3 regions of the Paenibacillus sp. SORGH_AS_0306 genome follow, and region 1 is predicted to be linked to each of the others. Evidence: riboswitches for the same ligand, from Rfam matches in the RefSeq annotation. Region 1 holds a riboswitch; each other region holds the start of a gene.

The links. Region 1 has a riboswitch for S-adenosylmethionine ahead of metA (homoserine O-acetyltransferase MetA). Riboswitches for the same ligand answer to the same signal wherever they lie in the genome.
Region 2: it holds a riboswitch for S-adenosylmethionine, as region 1 does, so the genes downstream of both, QE450_RS15175 (methionine ABC transporter ATP-binding protein) here and metA (homoserine O-acetyltransferase MetA) in region 1, are expected to answer to the same signal.
Region 3: it holds a riboswitch for S-adenosylmethionine, as region 1 does, so the genes downstream of both, QE450_RS12830 (2-hydroxyacid dehydrogenase) here and metA (homoserine O-acetyltransferase MetA) in region 1, are expected to answer to the same signal.

Annotation. Positions count from the first base shown of each region.
Region 1 is NZ_JAUTBP010000001.1:824,392-828,340, forward strand. It holds gene corA (magnesium/cobalt transporter CorA) at 213-1,148, opposite strand; SAM riboswitch class I at 1,615-1,748, shown strand; gene metA (homoserine O-acetyltransferase MetA) at 1,886-2,827, shown strand; gene QE450_RS03545 (aminotransferase class I/II-fold pyridoxal phosphate-dependent enzyme) at 2,875-3,949, shown strand, end outside.
Region 2 is NZ_JAUTBP010000001.1:3,480,767-3,484,715, reverse strand. It holds gene QE450_RS15180 (COX15/CtaA family protein) at 64-1,029, shown strand; SAM riboswitch class I at 1,209-1,357, shown strand; gene QE450_RS15175 (methionine ABC transporter ATP-binding protein) at 1,541-2,557, shown strand; gene QE450_RS15170 (methionine ABC transporter permease) at 2,557-3,225, shown strand; gene QE450_RS15165 (MetQ/NlpA family ABC transporter substrate-binding protein) at 3,359-3,949, shown strand, end outside.
Region 3 is NZ_JAUTBP010000001.1:2,961,762-2,965,710, forward strand. It holds gene QE450_RS12825 (FGGY-family carbohydrate kinase) at 1-556, opposite strand, end outside; gene QE450_RS12830 (2-hydroxyacid dehydrogenase) at 528-1,556, opposite strand; SAM riboswitch class I at 1,801-1,892, opposite strand; gene QE450_RS12835 (molybdopterin oxidoreductase family protein) at 2,118-3,949, shown strand, end outside.

The sequences.
Region 1 (3,949 bases):
TCAGCAAAATATCTTACCATCAGCGCTTGGCACCATAAGCGCGACCTATAGCACTTGGCAATATAAGTGCGACCCGTAAAATAAGAAAGTGATTTTTGCTTTAGCAAAATATCTTACGATCAGCGCTTGGCAGTATAAGCGCGAACAAGTGAAATCAAAAAAAGCTGTCCTTGTTCATCAATTGACGATGAATAAGGGCAGCTTTAATCTTTTCAGATCCAATCTTTTTTGCGGAAAGTGAAAAACATAGTCAAACCTAGCGTAATCATAATCCCGATCACCAATGGATAACCAAAACGCCAATGCAATTCAGGCATATCTTCAAAGTTCATTCCATAAATACCTGTAATTACAGTTAACGGCATAAATATCGTTGTGATTGCTGTAAATACACGCATGATTTCATTCGCACGATTAGAGATACTGGACTGATAAGCTTCTCGTAAGTTACCCATCAGATCGCGGAACGTATCAAACATCTCAGATACTTTAACCGCATTCTCATACACGTCACTGAAATATTTTTGCAATTGATCATCGATCAAACGGAGGTCTTTTTTATTCAATGTATTGATGACTTCACGCTGAGGTCCCAATACACGTTTGAGCCATAAAATTTCGCCACGCAAACCGATAATTTCGTTCAAATGCGATTTTTTGGTATGCATCAATATATTTTCTTCCAGTAGTTCGATCTGATCTTCGATCCGGTCACCGACAGCGAAGTAATTATCAACGACAAGGTCAATTAACAAATACATAAATTTATCAGCGCGACTCACTTCTTCTTCCCATAAAATCGGTTTGAGGACACGCAATTCATTAATTTTCTGCTTGGTCACCGTAATAATATAATGCCGTCCTAGAAAAATATTCAAGGCGCGCAAAAAAATCTCTTCGTTATCAAAACGAATACTGTTGACTACAATAAAATAATGACTTTCATAAATTTCGATCTTAGGACGCTGTTCTTCCTCACTCAAACAATCTTCTACAGCCAGATCATGAAGCATAAAAAGGGGTTGTAGTTCAATCAAATCTTCCAAATCTGCGTCGATCCAATAAAATCCTTCTTCAGGTGCTACCAGTGTGTCGGTAATATTTTCTACTGGAGTAAATGCTCCAGCATTGACGTGCCGAACTTTCATTGTGTTCTACTCCTTTATTATGAAATGAGCAGGGAAAGAAGCGGCAACCGCACACTTGTTTACAAAGCTTCGCTATAATTTATGAAAAACGGAGAAGATTTTTCAATAATGGCGCGTTACTCCAGTGCCCTATGGTTGTCGTTTGTTTCCTGCAATTTGTCCATCCGTCCTGCTGCCAACTGGGCCTCGGGTCGCCTTCCATTTTGAAATTCACCTCTTTGTGATTTAGATATTTATGAAAACCATGAAAAAACGTCAAATACTTGTTAAGTATACCGTGGTCGTGGAAGCCTTTCAAGCTTAAATAAGAAACCTCTTTTTGAAATCAACCAATATAGTTACCAACAACTTATTTATCGGTTCAATCTAATACATTTTTCACAGCACTTGACGGCAGACCGTAGAATAGTATAAATTATGGTATAAGAAAAGTATCAAAACATGTTATTTTAAATTGAATAAGCAAATCTTATCAAGAGCAGGTGGAGGGACTAGCCCGATGAAACCCGGCAACCGGCGGTATAACCGCACGGTGCTAATTCTTGCAGAGATATAAGTTGATGGATCATTCTAGACTTAATATCTGCTGACAGATGAGAGAGGCGTCTATTATATACGCGAACATATCGCAAATGACCTTTCTCAAGTATCAGGAGAAAGGTCATTTTTGTATATACTTATAATGAACCTTTCTCCTGAAATGATAAGAAATACACACATCCAAGGAGTGAACGAACATGCCAATTAAGATTCCGGATAGCTTACCTGCCAAAGAAGTATTAACTGGAGAAAATATTTTCGTAATGGATGATAGCCAAGCATTTCAACAGGATATTCGTCCATTGCGAATTGCTATATTGAACTTGATGCCTACTAAAGAAACAACCGAAACGCAGTTACTACGCTTACTCGGAAATAGCCCGCTTCAAATTGATATCTATTTACTACATGCACAATCCCATATTTCCAAAAATACATCGACTGAATATTTGAACTTATTTTATAAAACATTTGAAGAAGTCAAACATCTACGCTTTGATGGTCTGGTTGTGACAGGCGCTCCTGTAGAAACAATGGACTTTGAAGATGTGAACTATTGGGAAGAGATTCAAGGGATTTTTGATTGGAGTAAAAAGAATGTTACTTCAACGATGCATATCTGTTGGGCTTCACAAGCAGGGCTTTACCATCATTTCGGTGTTCCCAAAGTCGATTTGCCTGAAAAGTGTTTTGGTGTATTCCCACATACATTAAATAAAGAAAATGTAAAATTGTTACGAGGATTTGATGAGTTGTACTTTGCGCCTCATTCCCGTCATACCGAAGTACGTCATGAAGATATTGCCAAGATTCCTGAACTGGAGATTTTATCAGAATCGGAAGAAGCAGGAGTATACCTAGCCGCTACCAAAGATGGCAGTCAGATTTTTGTAACAGGGCATTCTGAATATGATCCATTGTCACTGAAATGGGAATATGAACGTGATATCGCTAAAGGAATGGATGTCGCACCGCCGAAAAATTATTTTCCCAATAATGATCCATCGCGCACACCACCTTCTACATGGCGTGCTCATGCCAACTTATTATTTTCCAACTGGCTAAACTATTATGTATACCAAGAAACACCATATGATTTGGAAAGTGCCAAAGCTGAAGCAGGTAATTACTGTATCTAATTTGAGATCAACCCAATCGATTGTTATTTCAGAGGAGGAATTATAGTATGACGGATCATCATTCAAGCGAACGAACTCTTAACATTGAAAGCAAATTGGCACAGATCGGTTCGATTAATGAACCGGTAACAGGGGCAGTTAATTTTCCGATTTATCAATCAACTGCCTTCCGTCATCCCGCTCTTGGTAAAAGTACAGGCTTTGATTATATTCGTACAACCAATCCAACTCGCGCTGTACTAGAACAAGCGGCAGCAGCATTAGAATCAGCAGATGCAGGATTTGCCTGTAGTTCCGGTATGGCTGCTTTACAGACCATTTTTGCGCTTTTCGGTCAGGGAGATCATCTGATCGTATCGCTTGATCTGTATGGTGGCACATACCGTCTGTTGGAGCGTATTTTATCCAAATTTGGAGTAACTGCTTCTTATGTAGATACCAATGATCTAGAAGCGTTAGAAAAAATAGTTCAACCGAATACCAAAGCTGTATTTATTGAGACGCCAACTAATCCGTTAATGATGGTTACCGATATCAAAGCTGTAGCTACTTGGGCGAAAAGCCACCAGTTGCTGACGATTGTTGATAATACGCTGTTGACTCCTTTTTTCCAGCGTCCGATCGAACTGGGAGCAGATATCGTGATTCATAGTGCTACCAAATATCTAGGTGGACATAATGATGTGTTAGCAGGATTGATTATGACCAAAGGGGAAGAATTATCCGCTGAAATGGCTTTTCTGCATAACTCTATCGGAGCCGTATTGTCCCCAACCGATTCGTATCAATTAATGCGTGGAATGAAAACATTGGCATTGCGGATGGAGCGTCATGAATATAATGCTACAGCAATGGCGAAGCATTTGGTAGATCATCCGCAGATTGCAGAAGTGTTCTATCCTGCACTACCGGATCATCCGGGATATGATGTCCAAAATCGTCAATCTAGCGGAAATACAGGTATCTTTTCGTTTAAAGTGAAAGATGCGCGTTATATTGAACCGATTTTGCGTAGTATTCAATTGATTGCTTTTGCTGAAAGTCTAGGTGGCGTTGAATCATTAATGACGTATCCAACGGTACAGACACATGCAGATATTCCAACTGAGATTCGTGAAGCGA
Region 2 (3,949 bases), 2.7 Mb from region 1:
CGTTATAATAAATAAAGACTATAAATAATGTCACTATATTATAACTAGCGGGTGATTCTCGTAATGGCAAAAAGGTTTAGAATAACAACTACGCATTTAAAATGGTTGAGTTTTATCACTTGTGTTGTTATGTTTTTAGCGACTATGGGTGGACTGGTAGTAACTAAGTCTGATTCAGGATTGGGCTGTGGAAACGAATGGCCATTATGTCATGGCAAATTTATTCCTTCTCATACGATTTCTTCTTTAATTGAGTATTCTCATCGTATTGTGAGTGGGTTAGCCGGAGTCACGGCTCTATTCTCATTTATTGGATTTATGCTTTTCAATAAACATCGTGAACTTAAAATTTATGCATTTTTTACATTGTTATTTGTACTAGTACAAGCAGCTATGGGTGCATTAGCTGTTAAGTTTTCACAATCTGCTCCAATCATGGCACTACATTTCGGATTTGCAATGATCGCTTTTGCTAGTTCGTCGATGATGGCGCTTGGTGCAAGGCGGATGGATCAGCAAAAAGGTGATTTGCCAATTCCAGATGAACCACCGGTGAGTAAAGGAATGCGTAATCTAACATGGTTCGCAACTATCTACACATACATGGTGGTGTATACAGGAGCCTTTGTCACACATACCGATTCTAGAGGTGGGTGTTCTGGCGTATTACTATGTAATGGTTCTATCTTACCTGAATTATCCGGTGGGGTAGCGGTAGCATTTTTCCATCGCGTAGCCGCTTATAGTCTGTTAATCGTTATTGCAGTGCTAGCACATTATGCCTACCGTCGTCATCCATATAATCCAGGTATTCGTAAGCTTGGAGTGACTGCGATCGTATTTATTATCATGCAGATTCTAAGTGGTATGTTGAATATTGTAACGATGAAAATACCAGAGTGGTATTTCTTCTCCAGCATGTTGCATACGTTGTTGATTCAGATTTTATTCGGTGTGTTATGTTATATGAGTGTGCGTGTATGGCAATTAAGTCGTGGTACACGTGGCAAATTAGGGCAAAATGTATAACCGTATGATCTATTTAGATAGCAATAAAAAGTGAATATACATCCAATAGATTGCGTCAGATGAACAATTGATGAAAAATTTCTAATTTCCTTAGGAAATATTCATTTTTGCTTTGACAAAGAGTGTGAAGTTCACTATACTGAGAAAAGATTTTCATTTTCATTCGAATTTTTCATATTTTCTTATCGAGAGTGGTGGAGGGACTGGCCCGATGAAACCCGGCAACCGATTTTGGAATAGCTATTACGTAGTTTTCCAAAATGTCATGGTGCTAATTCCTTCAAAATGGCGTGTGCAATTGGTACATAGCGATTTTGGCAGATGAGAAGGAAGTATCTCTAATAATAGAGAACCCTTTTCTGCGAAAGGGTTCTTTTTTTGTATAAAGAAGAGAGAAGTGAATACCGACATATATGATAGCGAGAATATATCCGACTTATTCGATGGTTTATATATGATTAATGTAATATGAATGCAGGAATGAAGAAGTACAAGGAAGGAGCACCTATCTGTGATTGAATTAAAAAGTATTACTAAAACGTATGGTAAAGGGAAAAATCTAAGCCCTGCGTTAAGCGGTATAGATTTGAAAATAGAAAAAGGCGAGATTTTCGGCGTTATCGGTCACTCCGGTGCAGGTAAAAGTACATTGATTCGATGTATTAATTTACTAGAACGTCCAACCTCTGGTGAAGTATGGATCGATGGTGTGGAAATGACCAAGCTGAACAAAGCGCGCTTACAAGCAAGACGACGCAAAATAGGTATGATTTTTCAACACTTCAATCTATTATCTTCAGCGACAGTGTATGAGAACATCGCTTTTCCTTTGCGCTTAGTCAAAACACCGGAACGCAACATTAAAGAAAAAGTGAAAGAATTGCTCGCTCTAGTTGGATTGGAACAACATGCCAATAAATATCCTGCTCAATTATCAGGTGGACAAAAGCAGCGTGTCGGTATTGCTCGGTCACTAGCTAGTGACCCTGATGTATTGCTTTGTGATGAAGCGACATCTGCTCTTGATCCTCAGACTACAAATTCGATTTTAAAATTGCTGGTCGATATCAATGAGCGCTTTAACTTAACAATCATCTTAATCACTCATGAAATGCATGTTATTCAGAGCATTTGTGATAAAGTAGCTGTTATTCATCGGGGCGGCATTGTAGAACAAGGGCCTGTAACAAATGTCTTTTTGAAGCCACAGCATGAAGTGACACGTGATTTTATTTTAAATGAGTCTAATAATGCTGAATTACTAATTACTTCATGGACAGCACCAAATGTTCCTAATTCATTGACTGTCAAAGTGTCTTTCTTGGGAGATAAAACGTATGAATCGATCCTTTCGCAAACGGTACGTCAAACTGGAGTCGATTTTGCTATTTTGCAAGGAACGATTTCAACGTTAAAAAATGTACCGTATGGACAGTTGATTGTTCGCTTTGAAGGAACAGAAGGAGACATTAAGCGTACACTCGATGGATTGACCGCTGAAGGTCTCGATGTGGAGGTGATCAACTGATGGGTGAATTAGATTTCTCACAAATTGATTGGAATGAATTCGGTACAGCGACCTTAGATACACTCAAAATGGTAGGCGCTTCTGGATTATTTACATTAATTCTAGGATTGCCATTAGGTATTTTGTTATTTATTACAGGGCGTTCTACTGTAGCATGGGTGCGTTATTTCTATGCAGTGATCGCGTTTATCGTTAATATTTTGCGTTCGGTTCCATTTATTATACTGATTGTGGCGATCTTACCATTAACGCAAATTCTAGTAGGAACAACGATTGGTGTACTTGGAACGATCCCACCATTAGTTATTGCTGCCGCACCGTTTTTTGCTAGATTGGTCGAAACAGCACTTCGTGAAGTCGATCGTGGTGTGATTGAAGCAGCGAATGCGATGGGAGCTTCGTTGTGGCAGATTATAACGCGCGTACTTGTACGTGAAGCAATGCCAGGGCTACTAGCAGGTTTAACGGTTACTGTGGTTGCACTAGTCTCTAATACAGCGATGGCAGGGATGATTGGCGCAGGAGGACTTGGAACACTTGCAATCAACTATGGTTATTATCGCTATGATACAGCGATCATGCTAGTGGCTGTAGTCATCATGGTTATTATTGTTCAAATTCTACAAATGCTTGGTGATCGTCTAGTGGTTCATTTTTCGAGAAGATAAACAGTAATACAAAAGAGATTGAGCATAGAGTAGTTATTCTGCTGAATATTTATACGATGATAGATAATCACAAATATTCAGCATTTGTATCATATACGTATACCAATCCAAAACTAATAAAGGGGTAGAGAAGATGAAAAAATGGACTTTGATTTTGCTAAGTATTATGTTGGTTGCTATCGTATCTGCTTGCGGTAACAAAGCAGCAGACAACACAGCAGCAACAGGAACAACAGAAGGCGGAGCAGAAACCGTAACATTGAAAGTAGGCGCAACAGCTGTACCTCACGCTGAAATCTTAAAACATATTCAACCTGCACTTGCTAAAGAAGGCGTAAATTTACAAGTTGTCGAATTTACAGATTATATTCAACCTAACGTTCAATTGAACGGCAAACAGTTAGATGCAAACTACTTCCAAACATTGCCTTACCTTGAAGAGCAAAACAAATCTCGTGGTATGACTTTAAAAGCTGTACAACCTGTGCACATCGAGCCTTTCGGTGCGTATTCTACAAAATATAAATCAATCGATGAATTGCCAGACGGTGCAAATATCGCAATCCCTAATGAAGTATCTAATGGAGCACGCGCTTTGATCTTGTTGGCTAACAATGGATTGATTGAATTGAAAGACAAAACAAACATCACTTCTTCTGTAAAAGATATTACAGCTAATCCAAAAAACTTTAAATTTACACCGATGGATGCGGCTTTTATCACT
Region 3 (3,949 bases), 2.1 Mb from region 1:
TATGTTCTACATTATAGAGAAGAGTCTCACATGCTTGAGACGGTTCGTAACTCAACACACCACTAAGCGCATACGTTACCCAATCGCTAATACTGGTAAAACGATTCAATCGTTGATACTGCTGAGGATGACGCTCGCGTAATCCGACTAATTTCATTGCTGAAAATAAAGCAGACGGTGTTCTGCCTGTGATCGGATAAATAGAAGATTGGTCGCTATAGTGTTCTTCCCACTCACGTCCCCGATTATCAATATTCGGTAATCCTAGATAAGATTCACCTGCTTCATCAATCAGTACGATACCTTGACGCTGGCTCGTTGAAGTGACAGCGATAATCTGAATATCAGGAACGTTAGATAGTGCTACCTTAGCAAGCCCTGCAATCTGTTCCCACAATACTTCCGGTATAAAATGACGTGCATCTGCATATTGATTGTCATTGTGATACAAAATATCAGCTCGCTCAATCGACAATACGTTACCGTTGATATCGACAACAGCTACACGAGCATTACCGGTACCGATATCAAAGACTAGATAGGCTTTTTGTGTCATCGTTAATATCCTCCAAAATCGCTTTATTATAAAGTACTTTCACTGCGGTGTTATGATGCTCAAACCACTCTATGAGTGCCGTATTCATAATTTCTACATGATGATCTTCAACTTCATAAGTGGCACCTGCTAAATGTGGAATTGCTAAAACATTTGGCAATGAAATCAGTTCATAATCTTTAGGAAGTGGCGGTTCTTGATCAAACACATCGATAATCGCTCCACGGATTTGATTTTGTTGTAATTGTTCAACCAGTGCATGATGATCTACCACTACAGAACGTGCAGTATTCACAAAAATGGCGTCTTTTTTCATTGATTGCAATAATTCTGTGCCGATTAATCCTTTGGTATCTTCGGTTACAGGTAAATGAATCGATACAATATCGCTTGTAGCAAATAACTCGGCTAACGATACTTTTTGATCACGCGGATCAGGGCTGGTTACATAGGGATCGTAATAACGAATATCACAAGGGAAGCTCCGTAGTATACCTGCTGTACGCTGGGCTACTGCTCCAAAACCAACCATACCGACTGTTTTGCCAGCCAGTTCATTACCTTTAAACTTGAGATAAGCAGTTAAGCTACCACTTTGCCATTCCCCTGCTTCTAACCATTGGCTGGATGAAATAATACTGCGTAAAAAGGTAATTAGACTGCCGACTACCATTTCAGCTACAGCTTGTGCATTACGTGCTGGCGTATAGAACACAGGAATACGACGATCTGTAGCCACAGGTACATCTACATTAGAAGGAGTTCCTCGACAGACACCGATAAATTGCAGATGAGGTACAGCTTTAATTACCTTTTCAGTAATTTGATCTAATTCTGCAATAATGGCATCTGCTCCGGTTGCTTGTAATAAAGAGATCAATTCCTCTTCTTGATAAGCTTGCCCATGATCTTTCCAGCAACGGTAAATGACTTCTCCAAACGTATCTGCTAGTTGTTGACGACCTTGCTCATGATAAGGGGCGGTAATTAATATTTTCATTATTCAATCTCCTTTGGTACACTTAGGTGCAGTGTTATTTAAGTGAAGCTTTAAAGTAAGAAAGTGACTTGATATAGTGAGTTCTTGGTTTGCTACTAATAAGGTCATTATTTGACAATATAATCAACTGAGTCAACGACAATATACAAAAAACCTCTTTCCCACATCAAGGAAAGAGGTTCGCTATCTATTCATTATAATATTCAAATCATACGAATAAAATAATGCAATAATTCATCCTGCTTTCCTATCTCCCAAGCGATTCAAGCTTGCTGGAATTGGCACGTTTTTGCCGAGGTTTCGTAGGGCCAGTCCCTCCACCTCTCTGGATAGAAAATCTAATGTATGTAGTTGTCGAAAAAAACTTGCAAATCGATATCAGACACGATAAGGTATAAAACATCTAAATTTGTCGAATTCGAAATAATTTTCTTTATTCTAATTAAACCTAGTAAAAAAGTCAACATTAAATCTAAAATTTGATTTATGATAGTTTATAACGTATTTAAAGTCTATTTCTGTCATTATTAAGGTATGGGTATTACGAAAGGAGCATGATGTATGTCTAGTTATGTTGATCAACAAGATGGAGTATTTCCTTCAGTCTGCTCACTGGATTGTCCTGATCAGTGCGGACTGCTTGTTCATAAAGAAAAAGGTAAAATTATCAAAATTGCTGGAGATCCTAATCATCCTGTTACCAAAGGGAACATCTGTAACAAAGTTCGTAATATGACAGAACGTATCTATGATACCAAGCGCCTGACTACTCCACTCAAGCGGATCGGAGCAAAAGGCGAAGGTCTTTTTGAACCTATTTCATGGGAAGAAGCGATTACTACAATTACTTCCAAGTGGAAAACATTAATATCCACTTCCGGCCCTGAAAGTATTCTCCCGTATAGCTTCTATGGCAATATGGGCAATCTATCCGCAGAAGGGATGGATCGCCGCTTTTTCCACCGGATGGGGGCAAGTCTTTTAGAGCGCACCATTTGCACAGCCGCTGGTTCAGCAGGTTATAAATATACAATGGGTGGCAGTATTGGTACCGATCCTGAAGATACGGTAGATACACAGTTATTTATTTTCTGGGGTATTAATGCAGTTAGCACTAATATGCATCAAGTGACTTTAGCGCAACAAGCTCGCAAAAAAGGCGCTAAAGTTATTGTGATCGATGTGCACAAAAATCAAACTGGACGATCTGCGGATTGGTTTATTCCGATTTTGCCAGGAACAGATAGCGCACTCGCTTTAGGGATGATGCATATTTTATTTGCTGAAGATAAAGTGAATGAGGATTTTATGAAGCAATATACAGTAGGGCACGAACAATTGCGTGAGCATGTAAAGCAATATGACCCTGCTACTGTATCCACAATTACAGGCGTGCCTGTCGATGATTTATATCAATTAGCTCGTATGTATAGCGATGCTAGCCCTGCTCTGATTCGTATCGGAAATGGTCTTCAACATCATGATAACGGCGGTATGAATGTACGTACGATTGCCTGCCTACCTGCTATCACAGGACAATGGTTAGTACGCGGTGGCGGTGCTATTAAATCTAATACGTTCCAACTAACATTTAATGAAAATGCATTACAACGTCCAGACTTATTAGCTAATCGCAATACTCGTTCTTTTAATATGAATCAATTGGGACGGGTATTATTAGAAGAGTCTGAACCTGTGCAATCGCTATATGTGTACAATTCTAATCCAGCAGTTGTGACTCCAGAAGCTACGCTTGTCAGACAAGGATTAGCACGAGACGATTTGTTTACTGTTGTGCATGATCTCTTTTTAACTGAAACAGCTAAATATGCCGATATTGTTTTGCCAGCAACATCTGCTTTTGAAAATACCGATTTCTATGCTTCGTACTGGCATCATTATATGCAGATTCAACAACCAGTTGTTGCTCCATATGGTGAAAGCAAATCCAATACCGAAGTATTTCGTTTGCTTGCTAAGGCCATGGGTTATGAAGATGAAGCATTACAAGATAGTGATGAGCAGTTAATTCGGCAAGCTTTAGATCATCCTGCTAATCCGGCACTGAAAAATATTACGTATGATTCATTAGTTCAGCATCAATATGTCAAAGCAGATCGACAATATATTTTCCCGGATCGTCTGCCTACACCAAGTGGCAAAATTGAACTATATTCAGCCGATATGGAACGTGATGGATTACCACCACTACCAACCTATACACCACTTCATGAGCAAGGCACTCATCCTTATATTTTTGTACCGGGACCTAATCATAACTTTTTAAATTCAACCTTTTCGAACAATGCCAAACATATCGGTCTTGAAAAGTCACCGAAGCTATTTATGAATACAATAGATGCGCAAAATGCTGGTATTGAAGATGGCGACTG